Regions from separate parts of the Sutcliffiella cohnii genome, predicted to be linked through region 2. Evidence: riboswitches for the same ligand, from Rfam matches in the RefSeq annotation. Region 2 holds a riboswitch; the other holds the start of a gene.
What was found. A riboswitch is a leader RNA that binds a small molecule or an ion and turns the genes downstream of it on or off. The one in region 2 is predicted to bind glycine.
Positions count from the first base shown of each region.

Region 1: linked by a shared signal. The riboswitch ahead of gcvT (glycine cleavage system aminomethyltransferase GcvT) and the one ahead of BC6307_RS06555 (alanine/glycine:cation symporter family protein) in region 2 are both predicted to bind glycine.

Region 1 is NZ_CP018866.1:2,968,829-2,986,621, forward strand. Features, by position in the region: gene BC6307_RS14870 (anti-repressor SinI family protein) at 61-198, shown strand; gene BC6307_RS14875 (VanZ family protein) at 274-888, opposite strand; gene BC6307_RS14880 (vitamin B12-dependent ribonucleotide reductase) at 1,026-3,593, opposite strand; gene BC6307_RS14885 (lipoate--protein ligase family protein) at 4,009-4,845, opposite strand; gene BC6307_RS14890 (rhodanese-like domain-containing protein) at 4,989-5,369, shown strand; gene BC6307_RS14895 (DinB family protein) at 5,587-5,817, opposite strand; gene BC6307_RS14900 (DinB family protein) at 5,781-6,080, opposite strand; gene gcvPB (aminomethyl-transferring glycine dehydrogenase subunit GcvPB) at 6,275-7,741, opposite strand; gene gcvPA (aminomethyl-transferring glycine dehydrogenase subunit GcvPA) at 7,734-9,080, opposite strand; gene gcvT (glycine cleavage system aminomethyltransferase GcvT) at 9,094-10,197, opposite strand; glycine riboswitch at 10,315-10,405, opposite strand; glycine riboswitch at 10,409-10,502, opposite strand; gene BC6307_RS14920 (DEAD/DEAH box helicase) at 10,760-12,457, shown strand; gene BC6307_RS14925 (YqhG family protein) at 12,435-13,235, shown strand; gene BC6307_RS25735 (DUF5658 family protein) at 13,212-13,592, opposite strand; gene BC6307_RS14935 (cytochrome c oxidase subunit II) at 13,783-14,166, shown strand; gene BC6307_RS14940 (sensor histidine kinase) at 14,296-16,050, shown strand; gene BC6307_RS14945 (LytR/AlgR family response regulator transcription factor) at 16,016-16,765, shown strand; gene BC6307_RS14950 (carbon starvation CstA family protein) at 16,927-17,793, shown strand, end outside.
Region 2 is NZ_CP018866.1:1,369,734-1,383,224, forward strand. Features, by position in the region: gene BC6307_RS06545 (peptide-binding protein) at 1-881, shown strand, start outside; gene BC6307_RS06550 (hypothetical protein) at 947-1,297, opposite strand; gene BC6307_RS25000 (hypothetical protein) at 1,462-1,614, opposite strand; glycine riboswitch at 1,908-2,007, shown strand; glycine riboswitch at 2,011-2,099, shown strand; gene BC6307_RS06555 (alanine/glycine:cation symporter family protein) at 2,165-3,640, shown strand; gene BC6307_RS06560 (glycosyltransferase family 2 protein) at 3,832-5,145, shown strand; gene BC6307_RS06565 (IclR family transcriptional regulator) at 5,324-6,088, shown strand; gene BC6307_RS06570 (APC family permease) at 6,252-7,655, shown strand; gene BC6307_RS06575 (creatininase family protein) at 7,671-8,480, shown strand; gene BC6307_RS25005 (hypothetical protein) at 8,751-9,062, shown strand; gene BC6307_RS06585 (VOC family protein) at 9,105-9,500, opposite strand; gene BC6307_RS06590 (IS256 family transposase) at 9,692-10,867, shown strand; gene BC6307_RS06595 (DUF899 family protein) at 11,098-11,997, opposite strand; gene BC6307_RS06600 (VOC family protein) at 11,997-12,368, opposite strand; gene BC6307_RS06605 (helix-turn-helix domain-containing protein) at 12,421-13,203, opposite strand; gene BC6307_RS06610 (DUF4145 domain-containing protein) at 13,401-13,491, shown strand, end outside.

The sequences.
Region 1 (17,793 bases), 1.6 Mb from region 2:
TACTAGAGAAAGACTGTGCTTAGGTTGTTTTACTAGCCTTTAATATTGGGGATGATTTGAATGGAAACGGTAAAGGAAAAAAGTTATGATATGCTAGACCCAGACTGGATTGAGCTTCTTTTAATCGCGAAAGAAATTGGCTTAACGATAGAACAAGTGAAGGAATTTTTGGACGAAAAGAGCATAAATGACCGATAGAATTCAGATGATTGTGGTGCAATAAGACTAGAATGAACATCTAGTATTCTAGTCTTTTATTTACTGTATATTTCCCTATCCCCAAACTTTCTTATTCCCCTTTAATCTCCTATTAATCTTCCTTTTAATAAAGACAAACATCCCATAACCAATCATAACTCCAATTGTGTTCAAAATAACATCATCAATATCTGTACTTCGTCCGATAAATAATTGTGTTATTTCGATGAAACATGTAACCGCTAGAGCAACTACTGATATCTTTTTAAGCGAACGCACTCTTCGATAAAGAAGAGGAACGAAAATTCCAATCGGTGTAAAAACAAACATATTCCCAAATATATTAACCATTGATAAACTACTCCAATTGTCTATGTTAGGATTTGCTTGAAGATATAGGAAAAGTGTCCGAAACGGGATGATATTGACGCTAGCTATTTCATTTGACCATTGTACATTAAAATAAAATTCTCCCGTCGAACTAATAATCCCCGCATCCCATTTTGGAATAATCGTTTGGGATGCTACTGCAATGATGTAAAGAGAAAAAAAGCCTAATAGCAACTCTCGCCCTACACTTGCTTGTTGTTTTTTCCTTTTCATATAAACAAATCTACCTATTATATAAAAAGGGACAGCAATTACCATATACTCTATCATTTTGTATACATATAACAGTATTAAACTCATATTCCCTCCGTTACTTCATCTTATATGTAATTTAATTGCAGTTTTAATAATACCACAATTTGGAATATTACTTTTAAAAAAGTAGCTCGTCCTAACATCTTTTTTCGTTAGGACGAGCTACTTAATTTCTCAAACGTTTATAAACCACATTTTAATTGCGCGCCGCAATCCGTACACGTGTTACAGCCGCCAATTTCTTTTACTTCCCCTACACGACAAACTGGGCAAGTGTTACCAACTTCAGAACCGAAAGTAACATTAGTCGAGCGCAGGTCATGAATTGTTTCAACTAGTACTACTGGCTTTTTCTCTTCTTCCACCATCTCTAATTGTTCTGTTACATCTCCAGCAAAGTTTTCCTCTGCTTTTAAAGTTAGAACTTGTGTGTCACGGCTACCATCCACGTAAACCGTACCACCTTTTGCACCACCTTTATATAGACGCTCGTATACTTTCTTTACTTGATCTACTGAATATCCTTTAGGAGCATTAACTGTTTTACTAATAGAGCTATCAATCCAATTTTGGATAATACATTGAACATCCGCGTGCGCCTCTGGGGATAATTCCATTGCGGAAATAAACCACTCCGGTAATTCCTCTGGATTAGCTTCAGGATGACGATCTAAATATTCTTGAACGATATCAGCTTTTACTTCCATGAACTTCCCTAAACGACCACTACGGAAATAAGAGAAGGAGAAGTATGGCTCTAATCCTGTCGATACTCCAACCATCGTTCCAGTAGAACCTGTAGGAGCAACAGTTAACAAGTGAGAGTTACGGATTCCATAAGCTTTAATGTTTTCTTTAACATCTTCAGGCATTTTACTCATGAAACCAGTTTGTGTAAACGCCTCACGTAATTTAGCTGTCTCTTCCTCTGTTTCGCCAACTAAGAATGGGAAGCTACCTTTTTCTTTCGCAAGCTCAATCGAAGCGCGGTATGCAGTTGTTGCGATCGTTTCAAATACTTCATCAACTAATTTGTTACCTTCATCTGAACCGTAAACAGATTCACAGTAAATGAGAAGATCATGTAACCCCATAACACCTAAACCAACACGTCTTTCTCCTAACGCTTGCTTTTTGTTTTCTTCTAAGAAGTAAGGTGTTGCATTAATAACGTTATCTTGCATTCTTACTCCGACTTCTACTGTACGCTTTAGTTTTTCGAAGTCGACTGTTTTTGTTTCTTTATTTGCCATTTCAGCAAGGTTTACCGCTGCTAAGTTACATACAGAGTAAGGAGCTAGCGGCTGTTCTCCACATGGATTAGTTGCTACAACTTGTTGACCGTATGCTTTTGCATTTGTCATGTCATTCGCATTATCCATGAAGAAAATTCCTGGTTCTGCGGAGTATGTTGCACAAATATTAACTAAATTCCACAGTTCACGAGCTTTAATTGTGCGATACACACGTACGCCGTGACCTTGCTTTTCCCACTCACGAACGTCACCTACTTGATGCCATTCGTTGTTGTAGTGTTCCATTTCTTCTTTGGAATAGTTTTCAACACTTGGGAAACGAAGGTCGTACTCACTATCGGTATCAACTGCTTCCATGAACTCTTTTGTTAAGCAGATGGAAATGTTTGCTCCTGTTAAGAACTCCGAATTGTGAACAGAGTATGTTCCGCCTTCTCTTAACTTAAGTTCTGCATCTCTAATAATCCCTTCACTGAAACCACCGTATCCAGGAATATGTTTGTAATTTACAATACCTTGATACATTGACTCTTCTTGTAGAGTTAACGGTGTAAATTTCAGCTTATCTTCCGCTGCCTTTTTTATACCTTCATCGTTTGTGTTTTCAATTAAATAACGTAGTATTCTAGGATTTTGCATTTTTGAAATAATGAACTCAATAATATCAGGATGCCAGTCGGCTAACATGATCATTTGAGCTCCGCGTCTGGATCCACCTTGCTCAACAAGATGTGTAAGTTTAGCAATGTCATCTAACCATGAAACAGAACCAGATGATTTACCGTTTACACCGCGAGCTAGTGTATTTCTTGGACGAAGTGTCGATCCGTTTGTACCTACACCGCCACCACGGCTCATGATTTCCATAACTTGTTTACGGTGCTCTGAAATACCTTCACGTGAATCTTGAACGAAAGGCATTACGTAACAGTTAAAGAATGTAACTTCCGTGCCTGAGCCAGCCCCATATAATACGCGCCCAGCTGGTACAAAGTTCATTGATACTAGCTCCTGGTAAAACTTCTCAGTCCATTCTTTACGTTTTTCTTCCGTTTTTTCTACTGATGCTAAACCTGTTGCATTTCTTTTTGCAATTTGTTCGTAGAAGATCTCAAGAGGTTTTTCAATAACATCAAGAGACCGTTCTACGATTCCTGTTTCTATTTCTACTTCTTTTGATAGTACACCACGATATTCTTCTTCTACTAAAACTTTTGCTTTATTGGTAGTCCAATCTATACTTTGTATAAATCCTAATCCTCTTGCTGGGAATTTTGGATCTTCTTTTATCGTTAGCACAACAAAGTCGCCTTCCGACAGTGTACGCTTTTCTGTATCTTTAAAAGCGTATCTATCTAACATTACTAAACGAGAAACACCTTTATGAGTAAGCTTCATGTCGTCAGTAATTTCATGTACTTGAGGGAATTGCTGAATATCTTTATTTAATTTCTCTCTATTCAGCTTTGATTGTTCATTAAGTGATATAACCATCATCACAACTCCTTATTCTACTAATCTTCTATATGACTATTTAAAAGTATAATCATAAAATAACACATCTATTGATGAACTTTCAACATAAAACAACTATATATAGTATATATTTTATCAACAAGAACACAACATATTGATTCAAGACCTACTATTTCTCTATTTGTCAAATCGCTAAATAATAAAAAAACAGAGATAAAATGAGAGAAATTAAGATTTAATCCTTTTCATGACGAATTTTGCGATATTTTGTAGGTTGAAAAATATCCACTACTATTAATAACTTGATGTATCAAGCTTTCTCGAAATCGATATCCAAAATATAAATAAATATTTTTTTCGTCAAAACATGTTTACTTTTAATTGTAATCATGTTAACGACGGTAAAAATAAAAAGGTACCGAGAATTAACTCGTTACCTTTTAAAATTCCATTCTTTTGTAGCGTATTTTTCATTTGCTAGCTTTTCTACATATTGTATTTCACTTTCAGAAAGTTCATAACGTTCTAGATGAATGTTTAACCCTTTTTCAAATCCTTCTTTAAAAGCTATTTTAGCTTCTTCCATCGAAACAGGAGTTTTTCTTAAAGCATTAATTGCAACTGCTTTATTTTTAAAATTCCGTTTCATTCGTTCTTTTACACGATCGTTTGGATATACAAAAAGACTAAACAACAAATCTTCATCTATATCTAGTAAAATCGAGCCATGTTGTAAAATAACACCTTTTTGCCTCGTTTGGGCACTTCCTGCTACTTTTCTACCTTCAACAACTAACTCGTACCATGAAGGCGCATCAAAGCATACTGCTGACCGGGGATTTTTCAATCCATCTTTTTCTTCCTCAGTTCTCGGAATGGCAAAATAAGCGTCCAAATCAAGCTGTTTAAACCCTTCTAATATGCCTTCTGAAATGACTCGATAAGCTTCTGTAACAGTTTTAGGCATTTCTGGATGTTCTTCGGACACAATAACGCTATATGTTAATTCTTTGTCATGTAAAACACCTCGTCCACCCGTTGGTCTTCTTACAAACCCTAACGTATTTTGATTGACTGCATCCATGTTAATTTCTTTATCTACCTTTTGAAAGTAGCCAATCGAAAGCGTAGGTGGGTTCCATCCGTAAAATCGAATGGTAGGAGGGATTTTCCCTTCACTATGCCAATCTAATAAGGCCTCATCAAGAGCCATATTAAAAAATGGGGATTGGTTGCCAGAATCAATATATCTCCAAGTTTCTTTCGCCATTTATGTTTTCCTCTCTTACTATGTATATAATGTAAGTCTAGCAAAAGATATACTAACTAGCAAAATTTTTAGTTAGAAGATGACTTTTTCGACAACCTTTTATATAATTATTTAGTACACATAGAAAAGAGGGGTTGAATACGTTGACATCATTATATGTTTTACTTGCAATAGTAGTTGCGATTATTATCTATTCTGTTATTGTTTATTTCTATCAAAGAAAAATATTAAAAACACTATCTGAGGAAGAATTCCGTGCAGGGTACCGTAAAGCACAGTTAATTGATATAAGAGAACCTAAGGAATTTGATGGTGGCCATATTTTAGGTGCTAGAAATATTCCGTTATCTCAGTTAAAAATGCGTATGAATGAGATCCGTCCTGACAAACCAGTTTATTTCTATTGTCAAAACTCTATGCGTAGTGGCCGTGCAGCACAAATGCTGCATCGTAAAGGCTATAAAGAGCTTTACCAATTACAAGGCGGATTTAAAAAATGGACAGGAAAGATTAAAACGAAATAATTACAAAGGCGGAGGCGGCTCGTTCAGGTCCAATCAAACTGGAGCTTTTCCGCAGGAGATAAAGGAAACACAGCGAACGATAGAGAGCTGATGTTGACTTATCGTACGGAGGAATTGCGAAGTTTGAGCCGGACCTAGCCGCCGGAGCTAGACGTAACAAAGTAAAATTGTAATTACAAATATTATAAGACTGCTCAAAACCTTGAGCAGTCTTTTGTTATTTCGATGATTGTAATATTTCTTCTATTTGATGTATATGGCGTTTTTCATGAAAACCGATTAGTTCAATCCACTTTCCAACTGTTAATTCCCCCATCCATCGGTGGGGACTAGTATACTGGTTCCAATCATTGGATGGAGTTGATCTTACAAACTCATCTAGTTCTTCCCTTGATTCACTTAATAATTGGATTAATTCATTTTTGCCATACGTATTACTGTTGGACAAATGTCATTAGGAGCACTAATCTTACGCGTACGGTCCATAAGAAAAGACAAGTCAAAATCGGGGTTAGCTTTTTCTTTCTGATTCATTTGTATTGCTACAGCTTCCTTTATAATGCCAACAAATTTCCTTTCCGTAAGATATAAGTGCTCTAATATTTCTCCTATCGTCCATCCGTCGAGTTTTTTAATAAGATCTTGCTCATTTAATTTCTCAATATTATGTAATAAATCTTGTCGAATCTGTTTGGTTTGTTCATAGTACATTTTGACTCATCTCCTTTAATAAATGATTACGCTTACTTTATTATAATTGATTTTATGTACGTTTTAAGAAGAATAATACTCAATGTTTTAGCCTGAACACAGATGTTTATAAGCCATCTCTAATGTTATCGAAAAGATGCGTGCCTCCACATATAAAAAGAAGACCGATCATATTAATCGGCCCTCTTTTTTTATTATTCTGGTTGATAACGTAATATTGGTTTACGCGCAGCCATCGTCTCGTCTAAGCGACCAATTACAGTAGTATGTGGTGCTTCTTGAACGATTTCTGGGTTTTCTTCTGCTTCCTTTGCAATTTGAATCATCGCTTCAATGAATTCATCTAGCGTTTCTTTAGACTCTGTTTCAGTCGGCTCAATCATAATACACTCTTCCACGTTAAGCGGGAAGTAGATTGTTGGTGGATGATAGCCAAAGTCTAGTAAACGTTTCGCGATATCAAGCGTACGTACTCCTAGTTTCTTTTGGCGCTTCCCTGATAGAACGAACTCATGCTTACAATGACGATCAAATGGTAGATCATAATGTTCCGCTAAACGACGCATCATGTAGTTCGCATTTAGTACGGCATATTCTGTAACAGCTTTTAGCCCATCAGGACCCATTGTACGGATATAAGTATATGCACGAACGTTAATGCCAAAGTTTCCGTAATAAGGTTTTACACGACCGATAGATTGTGGACGATCATAATCAAAGCCATACTCACCATTTTCGTGTTGTACTACTAATGGTTTAGGAAGATACGGAATTAAGTCAGCTTTCACTCCAACTGGACCAGAACCTGGACCACCACCACCATGAGGGCCAGTGAATGTTTTATGCAAGTTTAAGTGAACAACGTCAAAGCCCATATCTCCAGGACGAGCTTTACTTAAAACAGCGTTTAAGTTAGCACCGTCGTAATATAATTTACCGCCAACACCGTGGATAATTTCTGCCATTTCTAAAATGTTCTCTTCAAATAGTCCTAGTGTATTCGGGTTCGTTAACATTAAAGCTGCTGTATCAGGACCAACAACACGTCTTAAATCTTCTAAATCTACTAATCCATTTTCGTCGGATTTAACTGTGATAGTTTCGAATCCTGCCACAGTTGCTGAAGCTGGATTCGTACCATGTGCAGAGTCAGGAACGATAACTTTCGTACGGTTTGTATCTCCGTTGTTCTCATGGAAAGCACGGATCATCATTAATCCAGTCCATTCACCGTGTGCCCCTGCAGCTGGTTGAAGTGTTACTTCATCCATACCAGTAATCTCTTTTAAGTGCTGTTGTAAATCATACATTAATGCTAACGCACCTTGTACAGTACTTTCATGTTGTAACGGGTGAATATGGGCAAATCCTGGGAAGCGCGCCACGTTTTCATTGATTTTAGGGTTGTACTTCATTGTACAAGAACCAAGTGGATAGAAGCCAGAATCTACACCGTGGTTTCGGTTAGATAGTGCTGTGTAATGGCGCATAATATCTAGCTCAGATACTTCTGGTAAATTTGGTTCTTCTTGGCGTATATAATCGGCAGGAATAACGTCTTCCACATTAATAGTTGGAACGTCCATTTCCGGCAAGCTGTAGCCAATTCGGCCTTCTTTCGATAGTTCAAAAATTAACGGTTGGTTTCCTTGCTTATTCATTGCCATCCCCCAATTCTTTCACAAGTGTATCAATCTCATTTTTTGTACGTAGTTCAGTTACGGCAATTAACATGTGATTTTTCAAGTTTGGATCCGTTTGACCTAAATCATATCCTCCAATAATTCCTTTAGAGAGTAAATGTTCATTTACTTCTTCAATTGGTTTATTTAAGCGCACTACAAACTCATTGAAGAATGGTCCCGAAAACGCTATTTGAACACCGTGCTGCTCAAGCTGTTGTTTCGCATAATGAGCTTTTTGTATATTTTGGGTAGCCATATCTTTTACACCTTGTTTCCCAAGGGCTGTCATCGCAACAGATGCAGCTAGTGCATTTAATGCTTGATTTGAACAAATATTAGAAGTCGCTTTATCTCGACGAATATGTTGTTCACGCGCTTGTAATGTTAATACGAAGCCTCGTTGACCTTTTTCATCTACTGTTTGACCTACTAATCGGCCAGGTACTTTTCTCATTAATTTAGATGTTACAGCAAAGTAACCACAATGTGGTCCACCGAATTGTGTTGGAATACCGAATGGTTGCGCATCTCCAACAACGATATCTGCCCCTAGTTTACCTGGAGGTGTTAACGCACCTAAAGAAAGTGGGTTAGACGAAACAACGAACATAGCTTTTTCTGCATGTACTATTTCTTCAATATCTTTCAGTTTTTCGATTTGTCCAAAGAAGTTAGGATATTGAACAAGTACTGCTGCCACGTCACTATCCATTAACTCTTTTAAAGCGTCAAGGTCTGTTACACCGTCAACAGAAGGGACCTCTACTACTTCTACGTATTGACCACTTGCGTACGATTTTACAACATCTTTCGATTCTGGATGAACTGCGCTAGAAATTAATACTTTTTTCTTTCGAGTTTGACCGCATGATAGCATTGCTGCTTCCGCCAACGATGTTGCTCCATCGTACATAGAAGAGTTCGCTACTTCCATTCCTGTTAATTCACAAATCATCGTTTGGAATTCAAAAATGGCTTGTAATTCACCTTGAGAAATCTCAGGCTGGTATGGCGTATAAGCAGTGTAGAACTCGGAACGAGAAATAACATGATCCACAATAACTGGCATGTAATGGTCGTATACACCAGCACCTAAAAATGATGTATATTGCTTTAAGTTTTTGTTTTGATCTGCAAGTTGCTGCAATTCCTTCATTAATTCCGTTTCAGGTTTTGCTTTTTTTATGTTAAGTTCTCCTTGAAATCGAACTTTTTCTGGAATATCAGCAAACAATTCATCAATTGATGTAACACCAATTGTTTCTAACATTTCTTTTTGGTCAGTCTCTGTCATCGGTAAATAACGATGTTTCATGTTAGCTTCCCCCTTAATTTTTCGGACGTTTATAAAATGGAGTTTTTATAATCACTGCTTTTAAACGTTTCTTTCTCACTTGTACTTCTACTTCACGACCAAGCTCTGTGAATTCAGCTTTTAATAATGCTAAACCAATATTTTTCCCTAAAGTTGGTGATTGAGTACCGGTAGTAATTTCACCAATTTTCTCATCACCCACAAATACTTCATAGCCATGACGTGGAATTCCTTTATCAATCATTTCGATACCAACTAGTTTACGAGGTGCACCATTTTCTTTTTGTTCTTTTAACACTGCTTTTCCGAGAAAGTCTTCCTCTTTATTCGGTTTAACAGCAAAACCAACTCCTGCTTCAATTGGAGTAATGTCTTTTGATAATTCTTGACCGTAAAGAGCAAGATTTGCTTCAAAACGAAGTGTATCTCTTGCACCAAGACCAATAGGAAGTACACCCAATTCTTTCCCAGCTTCTAAAATAGCAGACCATAGTTTCGGAGCTGCCTCGTTTGAACAGTAAATTTCAAAACCGTCTTCTCCTGTATAGCCAGTTCTAGAAACTAATGTAGTTTCTCCAGCAACTTTAACACCATCTATAAATTTAAAAAACTTAATTTGTGATAAATCAGTCTCTGTTAGCTTTTGTAATGTTTGTTCTGCTAGTGGACCTTGAAGTGCTAATTGTGCAACGTTACTAGAGATGTTTACTATTTCAACATCTTCCGTTATATGTTCTATTAACCATTCATAATCTTTATCTGTATTCGCAGCATTAACAACTAGTAAATAGTCGTTGTCCGCCTTTTTATATATTAATAAATCATCTACTGTACCACCATTTGGATAGCACATTGCTGTATATTGCGCTCCACCGTCTTTCATTGTGGAAACGTCATTTGTCATCATTTTTTGTAAAAAGCGAAGACTTCCTGTACCTTTTACTTCAATTTCGCCCATGTGGGATACATCGAACAATCCAGCTTTCGTACGGACCGCTTCGTGTTCTTCTTTAATACTTGAAAACTGGACAGGCAATTCCCATCCGCCAAAATCGATTGTCTTACCTCCGTACTCTTTGTACAGGTCAAATATTGGAGTTCTACTTAATTGTGACACAGATTTGGCCCCCTTCACATTTTTAAAAGATTTACATTTTTTAAACAATTTGATAGAGATTTTTGTTTCTTTGATCAAAACAAAAAAGGACAGAACCCCCCCTTGTAAAAGTGAGTTCTCTGTCCTTGCACCTGAAAGTTTACCCTATTCGAATCGAATAAAGGCTTTCCCCTTTGGTGGTTCCCTAATTATGGAACGCTCTCCAGAGTTGCGTCCAGCAAGAGTCTTTTTACCTGAGAGATTCACAAATAATTTGCTTGCTCCTTCGGTGCTGTTAAACTGACAGTCTCTCCCCTTGCCATCATTCGCTACATATTTAACGATAAAATGGGTCATACTAGAATGTATCAAATTAGTAAATAAATATTTGTAACATTCTATCGAATACTCACTATTATCCTACCACTTACACTAATAAAAAGGCAACAATAAATCCCTTAACATTTTTATTTTTTTATGACTATAAAGTTCGTCTTTTGTTCTTAGGAAACGATTACATATAAGCATATTATTAAATTTACAGCAAAAAAACACTATTTTTTTATAGAAAGGATGCTCTTCAATGAATTTAGAAATAAGCTTCGACTCGAGTTGGCAAGAAGATTTAATGAAAAGAATGGAGGATGATGGTCCTTGGTCGAACTTTGATTTATTTCAGCTTGCACTGGAAGCAGAGGAGCATATGGCGATTGAACAGTTTGAAGGGTTACAAGCTCCTAATTATTTACCAAACTTAACTCCATTGCCCCATCAATTAGAAGTAGCTAAAAAAGTAGTGGGTGAAATGAACGGAAAAGCAATTTTAGCTGATGAAGTAGGGCTCGGCAAAACGATTGAAGCTGGTCTAGTACTAAAAGAATATATGATTCGTGGCCTTGTAAAAAAAGTACTAATATTAGTACCTGCATCACTCGTTTCGCAATGGGCGATTGAATTAAATCAAAAATTTTATATACCTGCAATTGCCCAGAAAAAAAGCTATGTTTGGGAACAATGTGACGTAGTTGTTTCTTCTATTGATACCGCAAAAAGAAACCCTCATCGTGATATTATATTCGAACAACAATACGATATGGTCATTATTGATGAGGCTCATAAACTAAAAAATAATAAAACAAAAAACTATGAGTTTGTGCAAGCGCTAAAAAAGAAGTTTTGTTTATTATTAACAGCTACACCTATTCAAAATAAAGTCGAAGAAATATTTAACCTAGTTTCTTTATTAAAGCCTGGACATTTAGGAAGCGAACAATACTTTGAGGAAATATTCAAAGCGAAAGAGAGAAAACTCGAAAATGATGAGTATTTAAAAGAGCTAGTGAATAAAGTTATGATACGAAACCGTCGTGGTGATACAGGTATTGATTGGCCCAAACGACATGTGGAGTCTTGCATAATAGAATTCAACGAACAAGAACAACAGCTTTATCAAACAATTTGTGATTTAAAGCATAATGAAGAACTTCCTATTACGAGTCAATTTTCCATTTTGACATTGCAGCGAGAAGCGTGTAGTAGTCGAGAAGCCGTATTTTTCACATTAAAAAACATGGTTGAGCGCAAGACAAAAGAAGATCCAAATTATGAAGTTCCAGCAGTACTTCATAATATAAAAGAAAAAATTGATGCAGTTTCAGAAAACTCTAAAGCTCAGAAAGTATTAGAATTAATCCAAAAAATTGATGATAAAGTTATTATTTTTACGGAATACCGTGCAACACAGCTTTATTTACAATGGTTTCTTCAACAAAATGGGATTACGTCTGTACCGTTCCGCGGGGGATTTAAACGAGGAAAAAAAGATTGGATGAAAGAGCTCTTTAAAAACAGAGTACAAGTATTAATTGCGACCGAAGCTGGTGGTGAGGGTATTAACCTTCAATTTTGCAACCATATTATTAACTATGACTTGCCTTGGAATCCGATGAGATTAGAGCAACGAATTGGTAGGATTCACAGATTGGGGCAAGAAAAAGATGTTCATATTTATAACTTTGCAACGAAAAACACCGTGGAAGAACACATTTTAAAGCTATTATATGAAAAAATTCATCTATTCGAACGGGTTATTGGAGAGCTTGATGAAATTTTATCTAAGCTTGATATTAAAGATTTTGAAGATCAGATGGAAGACATTCTTCTTAACTCTAAGTCTGAAGGAGAAATGAAAATTAAAATGGAAAACTTATCATCGGTAATCCAATTTGCCGATCAGTTACGAAAGGAGTCACTAAATCATGCAGCAGCAGGAGATTCATAATTATTTAGAACGATATTTCACTGCGAATAATTGCGAAATTATCGAAAACGAGCAACACCATTTAACCGTGCAACTGACGATTGAAATGGATAAAGAATTAATAAATCGCCCCTTTTACTGGCATTATTTAGAGAAAACAGGTGGCGTTCCGAATCCAATGAAATTGACGCTAATAACGAATCAAAATGAAGCACCTGATGATATTAAAGGAGATGTCGTTCATTTCGGCTCTCCTCGCCTTCGTCAAATTTTTGAATCAACGAGAAAATTAGGTAACTACATTCGTCTTTATGAACATGTAAAAACAGTCCCACCTAACGGACATTTAGCACTACACCCTTGGTTAAATGTAAACTTGAAAATATCATATAAATGTGACCGTAAAAAAGATATGTTGAAATCTCTTGGCATCCATTTAATTTCCGGAGCAATTGTCGAACAATTCCAAGAAAAGATGAAAAACATTAGTGTAACTCCAAAAATTCCGGACTTTTGTTTTACGATGTCACCAATCATTAAACCGCAAAGTGGGCTATCAAGATTGGAGCATTACGTAAGAGGGTTTATTGCTAGCGATGATCATACATGGGCAGAAGAGGCACGTGAAAGATGGCAAAAGGATTTGAATTTACTCAATCACTTTTACGAGAATTTGGAGGAAAAGCCTGAAGTATACGAAACGGAAATGATCGCATTACAGGAACAATATGAACCAAAAATAGAAGTAGAAATTATTAATGGTGGGCTATTTTACTTAACACAGAATTTTATTAAATAAAAACAATAACAGGGCTGTCCAAAAAATGAGTATCGACTGATTTTTTGGACCCTTTTTTATGTTAAATCCAGTAATAAATCCAACTAAATGGAGACAAGTTACATATGAATAACTAGCAATTGCAAAAATGGATAGTATTTTTACTAACCTAGTATTAGGTATTTGTTTTCTAATAAGAAAAATGAGTAGAAGGAAAGATAGAGTAATTTTTATAATTAAAAATAAATATGGATTGTGGGTGAATAGGAGTGACATAAGCGGATTGGCCTCTTCGATCATATTAAATTTCAACCCAATAAAAGTGAGAACTCCATCTATGCCGTTTAATATTAATAAACTTAAAAATAATCCGTACATAGTTCACCTCTTTTTTTCTTTCTATTCATTGTTCTTAATTAAGAACGATTGTAACGTATTAACTTGAATTTATCCAGATGTCGTTCGTAAATAAGAAATATTTCATCCTTTAAAAATCGACACCGTCTCTTATTTTCCGTTATAATGTGTGTGATAAACATAATAAATTTATTAGAGAGGCATTGCGATTATGAAAAAACTTTTCTTTATTACTACTATTCTATTTCTTCTTATTTTATCCAGTTGTGGGCAGTCTAATACTATTACAACTGACGAAATAGTAGAAGTAGATAGAGAGATAACCATTACAGGTTATACCGGACCGGACATCGAAGATTTTCGATTTGAACCAGAGGAAATCGTACTAAAAAAAGGAGAAACAGTAAAATTCACCTTAAAAACTGACAATAACGTTTCTCACGGTATACAGTTTCATGGGACTAAGCTCATTCTTTCAGAAAGAGCTCCAGAAGTTTATACCGCAAACGAAGTTGGTGAATACAAAGGACTTTGTACAAAACTATGCGGTATCGGACATGCAACAATGACAATTTCGTTAATTGTAGAAGAATAAGTTTTAACCCTTACTTGTAGGAAGTGAGGGTTTTTCGCTTGTAAAAATACAGATTATGATATTTGTATAACCTATAAAAACCGCTATACTATTATTAAAATAATTGAAGAGTATTAAAGGAGATTTCCTATGTTCGAGCTATTAATTACAATGGTAGAAAGGTTAGGAATTATCGTAACCATCGCCTTTATCCTAACCCGATTCACTTTTTTTAGAGGAATGATATACCAAGATGAACTAAATCGAAAGCAACAATACATTGCCATTCTTTTCTTCGGCTTCTTCGGTATTATCGGAACCTATACAGGCTTAAGTTTAAGTACGGAAAGTTTACAGTTTAGCCGCTGGACCTCCGATCTTTCTACTGATGAAGCAATAGCAAATTCACGGGTAATTGGTGTTGTGTTAGCAGGTCTCTTAGGTGGATATAAAGTTGGTATAGGCGCTGGACTTATTGCAGGAATACATCGTTTTACGTTAGGTGGGTTTACTGCCTTTGCATGCGGTTTTGCTACAATTATCGCTGGAGTACTTTCCAGTTACTTTTATCGAAAAAATAAACATGTTAAATTACGTTCTGCCTTCATTATTGCAGCTTTTGCAGAAGGTATTCAAATGCTGGTAATTCTTCTCTTAGCCCGACCATTTGAACAGGCATGGACTTTAGTTAATATCATCGGGATTCCAATGATTATTGCGAACGGTCTTGGTTGTGCTCTTTTCCTTATGATTATAAAAAGTGTCATTAACGAAGAAGAAAAGGCAGGAGCTATGCAAGCACAAAAAACGTTACGAATTGCCGATAAAACGATTTCCCATTTAAAAAATGGACTCCACCTTCATTCGGCCCAAGCAGTATGTCAAATTATTCACGAAGAATTAAAAGCAAAAGCAGTTTCAATAACGAATACAACGGAAATATTAGCTCACGTAGGAGATGGAGATGATCATCATCGTGCAAAAATGCCCATCCAAACTCAGATTACAGTAGATACTATTCGTCAAGGTAAAATAATTGTTGCAACAAAAGAACAAATTCATTGTCGAGAAGCGCATTGTCCATTAGGAGCTGTAATAGTCGCACCATTAAAACAGCGTGGAAAAACGATTGGAACGTTAAAATTTTATTTTGGCTCGCAAAAAGAAATTACACCTGTCATCATGGAGCTTATTACAGGATTAAGTGCTCTGTTAAGTAATCAGCTAGAGGTTGCGGAGGCGGACAAGGCATATCAACTTGCTAAAGAGGCAGAAATTAATGCGTTACAAGCACAAATTAGTCCACATTTCCTTTTTAATACACTTAACACCATTTTATCTTTAGTTCGCATTAATCCTGACAAAGCTCGAAAGTTACTCGTATCGCTCTCGCATTTTTTACGGCAAAATCTTTCAGCAACAACACAAACTAAAACAACGCTTGAGCAAGAATTAAAACATGTGAAAGCTTATTTAGCGATAGAATCGACTAGATTTTCGAATAAACTTACCGTTTCATATAAAATAGAAGAGGAAGCATTACAATCTCTCATCCCTCCTCTTACTCTTCAGCCACTTGTAGAAAATGCGATTAAGCATGGGATGAAGGAAAAAGAGAATGACTATAACGTTTCTATATGTATTGAAAGAGTTAAGGATAACGTTATCGTTGAAGTAAAAGATAATGGCAACGGAATGACAAAAGAACGATTAAAGGAAATTGGTACTACACCGATAGAGTCTGTTACAGGTAGTGGAGTTGCTTTATATAATGTAAATCGCCGTCTCACATTTTGTTATGGTGATGATTCAGCTTTGAAAATTATAAGTGAAGAAAATAAAGGTACGGAAATTTCCTTTTCTATTCCCTATGCGGAGGTGCAAAATAGTGGACCAAAAAATTAAAATACTCGTAGTCGATGATGAACCATATAGTCGTGAGGAATTAAAACATTTATTGAGCTTATTTCCTTCTACTCACATAGTTGGCGAAGCAGATTCTGGTGAGAGTGCTATTATGAAAACAATGCAACATCAACCAGATGTAGTCTTTCTAGATGTTGAGATGCCTAAGATGGATGGGATGACTGCAGCAAAATCGTTAATGGAGCTCAAAAAGCCGCCACTAATTGTGTTTGCAACTGCTTATCCACAATTCGCTGTCGAAGCGTTTCGATTTAACGCAATGGATTATTTACTTAAGCCTTTTGATGAAGAACAGCTGAAGGAAACGATTAACCGATTGGAACAACACTATCGTTCTATTGAAAAACAAGATGTTTCCAGGCCTACTGGAAAGCTAGCAGTAGAATGTGATGGAGAAATATTTTATCTTGAACCTAAAGAGATACTATATATATCTCGCGAAGAAAAACTGACAAAAATAGTAACAAAAAATAAAGAATTTGAAACAAAGACTCCATTAAAAGACTTAGAAACGAGACTAGTCACGTTTGGGTTCTTTCGAATTCATAAAAGCTTCCTCGTTAACTTGCACTATGTTTCAAGGTTGACTCCGTGGTTTAATGGAGCATACCAATTAGAGCTAGATGGTCGAGAAGAGCAGCTTTCTGTTAGTAGAAACTATGTAAAAGCGTTAAGAAAAAGGTTAGAAATATAAGCCGTATCTGTTTATTACTTTTTGCATGTTAATTGTATTTTTGAACATATTAAACTAATATTTCTACCTGTTAATCAAAATCCCTCCCTATTATCTCTTATTTATTTATACTAAATGTAAACGCATTCATTCATTTGATAGATAACAAAGGAGGAATTTTCATGTATACATTTTTAATATGTATTGTACTTTTAATTATCGGATATTTTACGTACGGAAAATTTGTTGAAAAAGTATTCGGCGTTAAAGAAGAGCGCCCTACACCAGCTTTTGTTAATGGTGATGGTGTTGACTACGTGCCGATGAGCACACCGAAAAACTCAATGATACAATTATTAAACATTGCCGGAACAGGTCCTGTATTTGGACCTATTATGGGAGCTTTATACGGACCAGTAGCATTTATTTGGATCGTGGTCGGCTGTATTTTTGCTGGTGCTGTTCATGATTATTTAACTGGAATGATTTCTATTCGTAACCGTGGCGCCCACCTTCCTGAACTTGCTAGTAAGTTTTTAGGAAAAGTAATGAAGCATGTTGTAAATGCCTTCGCTGTCCTTTTACTTTTATTAGTTGGTACTGTATTCGTATCAACACCAGCTAGTTTATTACATGTTTTAGCAGACGGAAAGATTGCACTAGGTATTATCATTGCTGCAATATTCGTTTATTATATTTTAGCTACATTAATGCCAGTTGATAAAATTATTGGTCGTCTTTATCCTTATTTTGGTGCAATCCTATTGTTAAGTTCCGTTGGAGTAGGTATTGGTTTAATAGTAAAAGGTGCTCCAATTCCAGAAATCTCTTTAACGAACTTCCATCCTGATAACGCGCCAATTTTACCGTTATTATTCTTTACTATCACTTGTGGTGCCCTATCTGGATTCCACGCGACACAAACGCCAATTATTTCACGTACTACTCAAAAGGAGAAACAAGGCCGCAAAATTTTCTACGGTATGATGATTGCAGAAGGTATTATCGCGATGATTTGGGCTGCAGCTGCAATGAGCCTTTTTGGTGGT
Region 2 (13,491 bases):
CGTTAATGGTTCAACTGCAAACAGGAGATATTCATCACATTGCTGTTCAATCAGAAGATCTTATGCTTGCTCAAGATTTAGAAGCACAAGGACTCATTCAGTTGCAATCTGGCCTTGGATTATCGTACACGTATATCGGATGGAATCAAAAAAATCCATTATTCCAAGATAAAAAAGTACGCCAAGCATTAACGCACGCTTTAAATAGAGAAGTAATTGTAGAAAGTGTGTTAGAAGGTGATGGTCAGCTTGCGAATTCTACAGCAAGTCCAGTTAGTTGGTCTTACACAGAAGATGTACCTGTATTTGATTACGACCTAGAAGCAGCTAAAGCTTTATTGGCAGAAGCGGGTTGGGAAGATACAGATGGAGATGGCATTCTTGATAAAGATGGAGAGAAATTCAAATTCACATTAAATGTGAACCAAGGTAATAAAGCCCGTGAACAAATCGCGGTAATTGCGCAAGAACAATTAAAAGAGGTTGGTATTGAAGTCAACATAAAAGTGCTAGAGTGGAGTGCGTTTGTTAGTGCAAATATGGCACATGAGTACGATGCATGTATTAATGGATGGAGTTTAGGGGTAGACCCAGATCAAACGGATTACTTTCACTCGAAGCATAGAGAACAAGGGTTAAATTATACGCAACACAGTAATCCAGAGGTTGATCAATTACTAGAGGAAAATGTAAAAATCCTAGACGATGAAAAAAGATTGGAAGTTTTACACGAACTATACCAACAAATCTCGGAAGACCAACCGTATACATTTTTATACTATCCAAACGTACATTATGCATTACCAATAAACTTAGGTGGATTTGAATTTCATCCAAGTAACGGTTTTTATAACATAAAAAACTGGTGGTTGGCGGAGTAATTTAGATTACACGTCTAAAAAAACAGGAGGCGAATGCTAGCCTCCTGTTTTTTGTATAATCTTATTTACCGTTCACAAGTAATAACGAAAAACTCCCCTGTTCTCATCGAAACTGTTCGTGTCGGAGGACCACTTATTCTTTGACTACAGAATACATCAATCGTCGTTAATCCACAAAAAGCCCTAACGTATTGGTTTCGTCCTAAATTGACGTCGGGTAATCTTCTCGTTGGCGCTCCTATAATAGGTAAGCAAAACACAACACCAATTTCTCCTGGGCGTAAAATCTCTTCACTAGCTCTTGATGTCCTAGTTCTGCCTTCTTCATCCACGATCGTAATATAATGTCCAGGAGTGAGAGTAGAAAGACTATCTATTAAAGACTGTCTAATAGTATTGATGATATTTTCTTGCATATTTTTTAACCTCCCTTATTTTCATAAGATAGAGTATGCATTTACTAGAGTGAATGATAGGGCATGGAAGTATGTTGGCATATAAATCAACATTTATCTATGAAAAAGTGAAGTAGATTAATAGTATGTAAAATTAAAACGCCAAGCAAAAAAGAAAACCAAAACTAATAGTCTTGGTTAACAGCTTCACTTAAAAGAAGAATATCTTTATATATTTCATTCCTAATGCAAGGGTCAGGGCAACGATAATACTCATCAACTAGTTTAGTTAATTCGTATAGAATAATAGAATATACACCGTCTAGGCACTTTGTCATGGTGACCACCTTTATTAAATAGTACGAAAGTAATTATATCTAAAAAAATAGAAATGTCATAGTATGTGTGACTAATTTTTTTGTCGCTTCATTTACTTCCAGACAATTTTCATGAGCTAATCGTTATCAATGATCGGCGATACCCGGTAGAAGGGGTAGTAGCTAAGCAGCAACTTGCTATGTTCCATAAACTAGATCATTTGTTAATTCTATTATTTTTATAAAATACTAAAATTATATTTGCAAAGTAATGCTAATGATAGTAATATTCTTTCATATAAAAAAATAAGCGGATGAAAGTTATGGGAGAGAGCAATCGAAGCCACCGAAGGAGCAAGTTTCAAAAAATACCCTTGAAACCAATCTCTCAGGTAGAAGGACCACAACTGGACGCGCCTCTGGAGAGCGTGTAAGAAGTACACCACCAAAGGGGAAAGCTTTATTGTTTTATCAATAAAGTCAAACTTTCAGGTATAAGGACAGAGCAGGGTGAAGTTACAAGGCATCTTACTGTCCTTTTTTGCTTGTACAAAAAAGGAGAGAATATTGTATGTTGGAACAACTAATGAAAAACCTCAATGATGTATTATGGGGTGCGCCGTTGATCATCTTTTGTGTGGCTGTAGGAGTGTATTTTACAGTTCGTAGTAATTTCCTACAAATTCGTCACGTGAAAGAAATGGGAAAACTATTATTTAACGGAAAAAGCTCAGCTGAAGGAGTATCTTCCTTCCAGGCATTATCTTTAGCATTATCAGCCCGTATTGGGGTTGGTAACATTTCAGGAACTGCAATGGCGATTTTCTACGGAGGTCCAGGAGCAGTTTTCTGGATGTGGGTCATTGCCTTTGTCGGTGCAGCGTCCGCGTTCGTCGAGTCAACGCTAGCGCAAATTTATAAAGAAAAAAAAGACGGAGAATACCGTGGAGGTCCTGCTTATTATATTGAAAAAGGTCTAGGTTGGAAATGGTATGCTGTTATTTTTTCCATCGCAAGTTTAATCGCGATGGCCATCCTGATGCCTGGGGTGCAATCGAACTCGATCGGGATTGCGATTGACAATGCCTTTTCGATTGATAAGAAGGTTACTGGGATTGTTCTCATTATTATATTAGGTTTAATTATATTCGGTGGAATTAAACGTATCGCGAATGTTACCCAAGTTGTCATTCCGTTTATGGGGATGGGGTATATATTAGTCACACTTTCTATTATTATCGTTAACATAAGCAAGGTTCCAGAAGTGTTTTCCTTAATCTTTTCAAGTGCCTTCGGTGCTGATACGATATTCGGCGGAATTATCGGTTCTGCGATTGCATGGGGAGTAAAACGTGGTCTTTATGCGAGCGAAGCCGGGCAAGGAACAGGTGCTCACACAGCAGCTGCTGCGGAAGTTTCTCACCCTGTTAAACAAGGACTGGTACAAGCTTTTTCTATTTATATCGGAATCTTCCTAGTTTGTACATCCACCGCTTTGATGATTTTATTCACAGGCGCATACAACACGATGGACGAAGGAACGGGAGAATATGTTGTACAAAACATTACTGGCGTAGAAGAAGGGACAGGCTACACGCAAGTAGCAGTAGAATCTGTCTTCCCTACATTCGGTTCACCATTTATCGCAATCGCACTATTTTTCTTCGCCTTCACTACGATTATGGCGTATTACTATATAGCGGAAACGAATCTTGCCTATCTTGTTAATCAAAGATTTAGCAAAATCGCGTCTACCATTTTAAAACTAGTCCTTCTTGCCGCGACTTATTACGGTACTGTAAAAGAATCAGGTTTAGCTTGGACACTCGGGGATATCGGTCTTGGAATAATGGTATGGCTCAACTTAATCGCCATTCTATTGCTATCTAAACCAGCTTTACTAGCGTTAAAAGACTATGAAAGACAGAAAAAACAAGGCCTTGACCCAACCTTTAATTCTACGAAACTAGGAATTAAAAACGCAGACTTTTGGGCTGATGGGTATGAACAAACTGAGGATAAAAAAGAAGAACAGAAAGTATCATAATAGAAGAAAGCCGCCCTGTGGTTAATGGGGCGGTTTTCATTTAACTTTAAGCTTATTATTAAAAAAGGTGTTGTTCAGGCCTCTAGCATAAAAAGTAACCCCTACCTATTTAAAGTTTCCTGTTTTCGTGTTCATAAATTATTAATGATAAAAACATCCCCTTTGGTGAAACTATTAATAGGTGATTTGGGATGGAAACTAAAAAAAACTATTATATTCCAGTTGTTAGGAAGTTCTGGTATTGCCATGTATTCGCTTTTTTGTGGTTCTTATTTTCGGTTTTTATTTCTTTACCTTGGATAAAAGAATTAGGACAAGTAATTGGAATAATTCCTTCGATTATAATAATCGCTGGAATTGCCTATTTACCTGGATATTTAAATGCATTTTTGGTATTTAGTCTTTTCTTTGATAATCAACCAAAATTTAAGGTACACGATCCAACAGAGCCCGTTTCCATTTTTATTTCCTGTAAAAATGAGGAAAAGGGAATTAGTGATACCATACGTCATATTGCTAAACAAGATTATAAAGGAGATATGAACATTATTGTAATTGATAATGCATCGACAGACCTAACTAGTAGTGTGGCATTAAAAGCGGGTCAGGAATATAATCTTGATTTAAAGGTTATATATGAAGAAAAACCGGGTAAAAATTTTGCCCTTAACCGAGCATTAGCCATGGTTGATACCCCTTTAATTATTACTCTTGATGCAGACACTATCTTAACGAAACCAGCTGTTCGGTTACTAGTAAGTAGATTATTATCAGCTCCAAACGAAATTTGCGCTGTTGCAGGTTCTGTACTTGTTCGAAATAGTCGTAAAAATTTTTGGACTAGAATTCAGGAATGGGATTATTTTTTAGGTATTGCTTCAATAAAAAGACTACAAGGATTTTACCAAGGAACATTAGTAGCCCAAGGAGCATTTAGTTTGTATAAAAGGGAAGCCCTTGAAAAACTCGGAGGTTGGGATGATGCAATAGGGGAAGATATCGTGCTAACGTGGCAGATGTTACAAATTAATTGTAAAGTATATTTTGAGCCTCTTGCAGTTGCATTTACAGATGTTCCTGAAACATTAGTTCATTTCGTAAGACAAAGAAGTAGATGGGCAAGAGGAATGATAGAAGCTTTTAAAAGAGTAAAACCTTGGAATCAACCCTCTATATTCACAAAGTACCTTACCGGAACAAATCTTATTTTCCCTTACTTAGATGTTGTATACACCTTTGTTTGGATTCCAGGGCTGATATTGGCCATTTTTGGCTATTACTATATCGTTGGTGCGACGATACTTTTTGTTTTACCGTTAGCACTATTAACGAACTATACAATGTATCATTATCAACGAAAAGTATTTGATAGGTTAGGGTTAAAGATTAGAAAAAATATATTTGGTTTCTTTGCGTATGTATTAACGTATCAAATGTTTATGTCCCCCATATCAGTTTTGGGATATGCACAAGAATTTTTGCAGTTAAAAAGAGTTTGGAAATAAGTTTATGATTCATGAAGTTAGGTGTATTAGAGATTATGGATTAACCGAAACAGGCTATAATGGCCTTTTCTTCCATAGTCTCTACAAGTTACTCTCCTTCGATTAATAGTGACAGACATTACTTTTTCTTGTTAAACTGATAGTAGTAAAGGTACATTCAGTCGAAGGAGATATGCAGATGAGAGAGGTAGCGAGTAAGAATGGTAGTGTAGAAAAAGCATTACAAGTTATTGAATGCTTTGATTTAAAAAATCCATCTTTAACATTGGACGAGCTTTCGAAAAAGTCGGGGTTCTCAAAGCCAACAGTCTTCCGCATGATTTCCTCACTTGAAAAGTTTAGATATATAAAACGAGTCAATCAGGACGGACAATTGAAGTTCCAGCTTGGTATGGCCTTTTTAGAAAAAAGTCAAATTGTAAACAGCCATTTTGATATTCGGGAGCTAGCCAAACAAGAAATGCTATTGCTTCGAAATGAAACCGGTTTATCGGTTCAATTAGCTATCCGGGATGGAAACGAAGCCGTCTATATTGAACAATTTGAAGCTTTATCGGCATTTCGTGTCTTTCCGCAGGTAGGGAGAAGAGTTCCCTTATATGCAGCGGCCTGTCCACGGGTTTTATTAGCGTTTATCCGAGACGAAGAGCAAAAGGCTATTTTAGATAGTTATACGTATACGCCGTTCACCCCACACACCAAAATAAATTACGACATGATTTTTTCTGAACTAGGAGATATAAGAGAAAAAGGTTATGCAGTTAGTAAGGGAGAGTTACATGAAGGAACAGCTGCGATTGCTGTGCCAATTTTTGATATTAATAACAATGTAATGGCTGCATTAAGTGTGATTGGTATTGACCGTGAATTTAACAATCAGTTAGAATCACATGTTGCTAGATTAAAAGACTGTGCCAGGAACATACATGAAAAGTTACATTAATAAATCCACGTTACAGGTTGTCCAGATTGGGTAGCCTGTTTTTATTTGTTTTTATAGAAAATTTTAAAAATTGAATGAAATTTAGTAAATGATAGTGTACAATAAGAACAATATTTTTAATTATGAAACAATTATTTCACATAATGAAATGGAGGTAGTGTTTATGAATCTACAAACATCTACGAATCATCCTGTTACAGGAACTGGTAAGCTCAGTAGAGGATTAGGTTTTGTTGACTTATGGAGTGTTGGTGTTGGAGCGTTAATCGGGGGAGGAATTTTCACGGTTATCGGTCCGGCAGTTGCACAAGCAGGACCTGCGTTGTTTGTGGCTTTTTTAATTGCAGGTGTTATTGCAATTCTTTCAAGTTTGAGTTACGCAGAACTAGCTTCAAATTGGCCATATGAGGGTGCGTCCTATGCATACTCTAAGTTTGCTTTCACCCCGATACATAAGGATTTAGGTAGACTAATGGCATTATGGTGTTCAGGTCTTTACTTCTTATCCTTTGCATTTGCAGCAGGGGCAGTAAACCTAGGTTTTGCAGGTTATTTTAATTTTCTTTTCCCGTCACTATCACCAACTCTAGTTGCGCCAGTAGTGTCAATCGCTATTACGGGATTGTTGCTAATTGGAATTAAAACTACTGGTAAAGTTAATACGATTTTCTCTATTATTCAGGTGATTGCTTTATTTGCGATTGCGATTATTACTATTTTCCACAATCCAACAGGCCCATTCATGCACAGCGACTTTTTACCAAATGGATGGACTGGTGTTTTTGCAGCAACTGCATTAATTGCTTTTGGACAAATGCAAGTAGAGGCTGTGTTAACTCTTGGTGAGGAAGCGAAAAAACCAAGACGGAATCTTCCTTTAGCGCAAGTGTCTGCACTAGTGACAGTAGTTGTTTTATATTGTTTGACAGGATTTGGAGTTGTATCTGCAGCAGACCCAAGTGCATTAGCTGCATCAACAGCACCATTATCACTCGCAGTTGAAACAGTGTTACCTGGAGTTGGTGCCGTATTAATTGCCATTGCAGCACTTACTGCTACTGGAACATCAACAGTTGGTTGTTTATTAGGATCGTCGAGAATGATATTCGCAGCTGCAAGGGAGAAAGCTGTTCCTGGCTTTTTAGGAAAAGTAAATCCGAAGACACACGTTCCTGTAGCAGCAACTGTGTTTACTGGAATTATTGCGTTAGGCACCACTCTCATGAGTACAATGGGATACGGGCAAGCCATCTCTATAGCGGTCGGTGCAGCTGTATTTGCAAACTGGCTCATGATGGGGCTTATGAACATTGCACTTATTGTTGTAAGGGTAAAACAACCCCATTTAAAACCATTATTTCGTTACCCGGTAAATATAAAAAACATTCCGGTGCTCGCGATTGTTGCGGCGATTGCATCATTCTGGATTTTAACATATATCCAGCCAATTCCATTGTTAATTGGAATAAGTTGGTTGGTACTAATCACGGCATTTTATTTCTTTTATTCAAGAAGCCGTTGGGAGTACTTAGATGAAAGGGACATGGAAAACATCACAAAAGACTAACAGGAGATGAGAAAGATGAAAAGTGTTTGGTTACAAGAAAATAAATGGGAAGATGTAGAAGGTTATTTACAAAATAAAAAGACGATAATTGTTCCAGTTGGAAGTGTCGAACAACACGCAAAGCATTTACCACTCGGAACCGACTCCTTTGTGGCGCTTCGGGTAGCAGAAGAAGTGGGGCAAAAAACAAATACATTAGTTGCTCCACCGAACTGGGTTGGCTGGGCGCCCCATCATATGGCGTTTCCAGGAACGATAACGTTACGTCCAGAAACATTAACAAATCTTGTGTACGATATTTGCAAAAGCCTTGTCTACCATGGCTTCGAAAAAATCATTATTTTAAATGGTCACCGTGAAGCAAATCTACCACCACTAAAAATTGCGATTACAAAGCTTCGAAATGAAACGGGTGCCTTTCTAGCAATAGCTGATCCATTCTATATAGCAGATCAAATTGCTAGAGAAATCAAGGTATCCGAACCTGGTGGGGTAGGCCATGCTGCAGAGATGGAAACATCACATATGTACTATTTGTACCCAGACTTATGTGATCCTTCAAAAGCTGTAAAGAATATACACAACAAACACCCATTCTTACAGCATGATCCGTTCGTTGAAGGTGATACCGTTTTTGTCCCAAGCGATGTTGGTACATATCGTGAAGGAGCGAAGAATATTGGAGTCGTAGGCGACCCAACAGTTTCCACAAAGGAAAACGGTGAAATTTATCATCATGCATTAGTGAAAAACTTAATAGAACTTGTGCGATATTGTGAGGAAGAAGTAACGGTGGAAGTGAGAAAGCGTGAAATACCGCTTTAAGGTGACTTTCATACAGTAAACTGTACTCTATTAGGGACACCTTAATTAAGGGACGTCCTCAATATGTTTTCCGGTTGTTTGATGTTGTAAGAAAAGATGTGCCTGGCTTAAATGAAAAATAGATTACAAAGAGCGCTGCGCTTATACGCGGCGTTTTTTGATGGGGTGAGAATGGTTTAAATACTTATAAGTCTATTTTTGTACTAAATGAGCAAGGATGATCAATAAAAATAAATTAATAAACATTTTTTTAAGAAAGGTTGTGACATAGTGAAAAGTGAAAGCAAAACCCCAAAAAAATACGGCCCCATTAGCTATCTTTCTCTATTAATAGGACTCATTTGTTTTTTTATTGTTTTTGTAACACCAACAAGAATAGCGAATATCGGGAGCACAATAGGGGATTATATGACGATTTTTCTAACAAGTACTGGCATAATTTTGTTAATCGTTGGACTAAAAAGGAAGACAGAAAAGAATGGACTCGCTATTCTTGGATTAATTCTGTCTTCCTCACTATTTATATTTTGGATAATAACGATCATTTTATTATTTACAGGTGCCATTGAGTTTGCACCGTAATACAGATACTTCTTTACGGTTTCATAAAAATGGTAATCTCTATCACGCGAGAGTTCCAAGGATCTTATTAACCCGTTCCTGCTCTTCATTCTTATTCAAGTATTCAAAAAATCCAAGCTGATTCCCCCACGGGTCTGTAAAGGTACCCCATTTGACTGGTACTTCTGGTCTGGAGTGTATGTCAAAACTAGGAACCTTTAACATTTTAACAAGTCTATCTCTTTCCGCTTCTATATTAGAAACGCCAAATCGAAGTGGACCACTACCATCAGCGGGAGTTCCCTCCGCGACCTGCAACCAACATCCTGGAAGGAGTTCCCACTCTGCAAATCCTTCGTGTGGAATAAAGTCTGGTTTCCTATTTAACAGTGTTTCGTACCATTTTTGTCCTTCTTTCATGTTAGAAACTCTTATTTGAGTAGTCATTTCGAAATTCATTCTATCGCTCCTATATGTATAATTGAACGCAAAACAAGGTATTGCGTCGATAGCTGTTTTTTTTTGCGATACGGACTCCTTTATTGATGATGTATAAAAGTATGTGTAAGTCCTTTTGCTAGACAAATAAAAAAGGACAAAGTACTCTCTGAGTTATCACCACAATAACCTTTGAGAGGAGTACTTTATCCATGTCTCATTTTAACACAGATAAATTAGATTTAGCCACTATCTTAAAAATCTCCATGCAGGATCTCCTAAAGGAGAAAATAGAAACTATCTTGCGTGAGGAAATCAAGAGTGTACTAGAGAACGAACCTGTCGGAGAAGGAAATTCGCGTAACGGATACTATCCGAGGACTCTCGACACCATGTATGGCCGCGTTGAAGATTTGGCTGTTCCCCGTGATCGTAAGGGAGAGTTCACAACTAATATGTTTGAGCCTTATCAGAGGCGAATGGTTGCAGTAGATGAGCTCGTTGTTCAACTTTATCAACACGGGGTTGGAGTCCGTCAGGTAGGGAGCATCTTGAAAAACTTGCTTGGGGAACAATATTCCCCTGGCACCATATCGAATATCACATCTGCCGTGATGGAGGATGTGATTGAATGGCAGAACCGCCCTTTAAAGGAGCGCTATTGTGCTTTATTTCTTGATGCTTTATTTGTAAAGATTCGTAGAGATACAGTAGCCAAAGAAGCTGTCTATATTGTTCTAGGAATTACTCCGGAAGGCCACAGGGAAATCCTTGGTTTTTATGTAGGAGGAATAGAATCTTCAAATGGTTGGAAGGAAATCCTCCAGGACCTGCGCAACAGAGGAGTACAGGAAGTACTGCTAGGCGTTTTTGACGGACTGACTGGTCTCGAAGAGGCATTTCGTTCCATCTTTCCAAAAGCTGATGTTCAACGTTGTGTAATACACAAGGTCCGTTCCACTATGAATAAAGCACGTAAGAAGGATCAAGCTGAGCTAAGTACTGATTTTAAAAAAGTCTATACATCAAGCACATACGAAGAAGCTGAGAAAGCGTTCGGAGAGCTCAGGGAGAAATGGAAAAAGCGCTACAGTCGAGAAATAGCTTCTTGGGAAGAAGACCTTCCAGTACTCTTAACCTTTTTACGCTACCCTGAGGATGTCCAAAAGTACATCTACACTACAAATCTTATTGAGCGTACCATTAAGGAAATCCGCAAGAGGTTAAAAACCATGAATAGCCTGCCTAACATTGAAGCAGCTGAAAAGATTACGTACCTGACCTCTATCGACTATAACGAGCGCTGGTCAAGAAGAAAACTAAGTGGATTCGGCCTAGCTCATGATCAAATATTAAAAATGTTTGAGGAGCGGTATCCCAAAGCCTAAAAGTGGAGGATTCAGGCAGCCGCGGCTGCCTGAATCCTCCACTAACAAAGACATATAACTCATTGAGTACAAATGCTTACACATAATTATTGACAGTACCCCTTTATTTGCGGTACTCCGATTTTAATTGCGATACGGACTCCTTTATTTGCGGTAATCCGATTTTAATTGCGATATGGACTCCTTTAATTGCGATACGCTCCAAATTATTTACGATACTACGGTACCAGTTATACCCGTTCAAAAACATGAAAATGTAATCCATAAGGATCGGCTACCATGATGCTTTTCTCACTGTATTCTTTCGTGATTGTACAACCATTTGTTAATAAGAGCTCCTTAGCAACCGTAAATTCTTTTACAGCAACCTCAAAAAAGACTCGATTTGCTGCGCTCTCTTCCACGAAAATATGTTGCCCACCGAAAGAGAGCTTCGTTTCTGAATCGTTGGAGAAGACGTTCATCATGCCTAAAATATTAGTATAAAAATCAATAGCTTTCGGTGAGTCGTTTACTTGAATAGCTATATTGTTCGTCAATTCGAACTCCGATTTTTTATTGATATTTCTCGTTGGACGATAACCTTTCTGACCAGAAGGAAGTAAGTCAAATAAATACCAAACGGAGCAAAATTCATCGCCAGGTCCGAAAGGGGCATTGGCGACATGAAAAATCTTCCCGTCTGCATCCTTTTGAAAGGTAGAAACACCTGGATATTGATAGCCGTCTTTCATGAAGCCTAAGTCTTCCTTAAAAGTGGTACCAATCGTAGAAATCATCGGGAATTGCCATCTACGTTCTGCCGCAAACGCATCTTGAACGGTTGGTGCATCAGGAGTTGCCACAACAAATGCAGCTTTTTCAATGATGTGATGGTAGACCCCATTAAAGCCGTCTGCCCACATCGTGCAATACGAGCAAGATTTCCCCATGTTCTGAATAACAATTAATTCATCCTTATCGCCGAATAAATCAAGTAAATTTACTTCTCGATTCATTGAATCTAGGAATTGATAATTTTTCATCTCGTTACGAGGTACAGATTTCCTCATTTCCATTAACTTCATTTTCTTTTCATAGATTTCTTTTTCCAATGCTTCGATTTCACTTAATAATTCGATTTTTTCCATTAGACTTCTTCTCCTTTATTTACAAATTGGACAATTTCTAATTGATTCCCGGAATTATCTTCTATGATGAAAAAATAACCTGGTGGACAAGGCTGTGGTTCGTCGAAAAGCAGTTTAACGCCTTTTTCACGAAGTTGATGAAAATCGTCCTGAATATTACTGGATTGTATAGCTAGTAATACGTTAGAAGAGGAGGGAAGAGTTGTAGCATCTCCTTTTTCTAAAATGAAGGGAAGACCATGATGTGTTAACTGAATAATCGTATCGCCATACTTTTTCTCCACTGTAAAATCTAGTATGTTCGTATAAAACTCTACCGCTTTCTCTAAATCGTTCACTTTAATCGTTAATACACAAACTTGATTTAACATTTCAAAGCCCCTTTACAAAATGATTACCATAAAATTATCATGAATAGCCTGTTTAATTTTCTTCTTGTTTGCGCTTTTTCGTATCAAATAGTAGTTTTGGTAAATTGATTAAGATAGGTGGATCATATGGCAATGGTTCTCTTAAAACAACTTCTGTAAACGATGTTGAATGAAGTTGTGTATCAACAGTATTTTCTGCTATACCTCTTAACGCATGAGATAGAACAAAATAATGTTTAGGATTCACTCCTTTTGCGATTGCAGCGGAAAGAACATAATACTTCCCCTTCGGAACGTTAGAAAATGTGCAGATTGATTCGCGATAATCGAAGGCAGTTCCGACAACGGGCGCTTGGTCAGGTATTGGTCTAGGAAAAAGTCCAACGAAAATTATTCCTTTAAAATCTGGTGGAGCTTTTACTTCGCATGTCACAGAGGGGGCTAATGCTTCTAATGGTTGCAGGATGGTAGAAGAATCATAGTCGTGAACGAACCGATGTAACGGCTCGATATTTTTTTGAAATTGCTTTGGTGATAATCCAACGAACTGTTTAAATTTAGAGCTAAATGTCCCTGTACTACGAAATCCGGCCTTTAGTACAGCTTTCAGAATCGAATCGGACGAATTTACTAATCGTTGCTTCCCAGCTTCAATTCGTAAGGCAGATAAATAGTGGCGAGGCGGAATTCCTGTCACTTCTTTGAAAACTCTACTAAAATGATAAGGGCTATAGCCAACATGTAGCGCAATTCCTTCTGACGTAATTTCTTTATCTAAATGTTCTTTCATATATTCAATTGCCTGTATGATAATTTTCGTTTTTTCGTTTGTCATAACGAGTCACCTTTTAACTATTATTCTATCTCCATAAATTTCTACACATTTCAGTTAAAAACCTCTTTTCGGAAAATTGAAAGGAAAAAATTTAAATATAGCGCATGGGCAGTTTTTGCTATATTGTTCCTTAAGTACTATTCCATTAGTATGGTAAAATAACATTAGCAATTTACTAGACCAATAGAGGTGTCCCGATGACTAAATCGACCTATTTTTATACATTTTTAGAACCTGTTTCAAAAGAGTTAGCATTTGTAGCGCGAGAGTTAGAGAACAGTGTGTTTA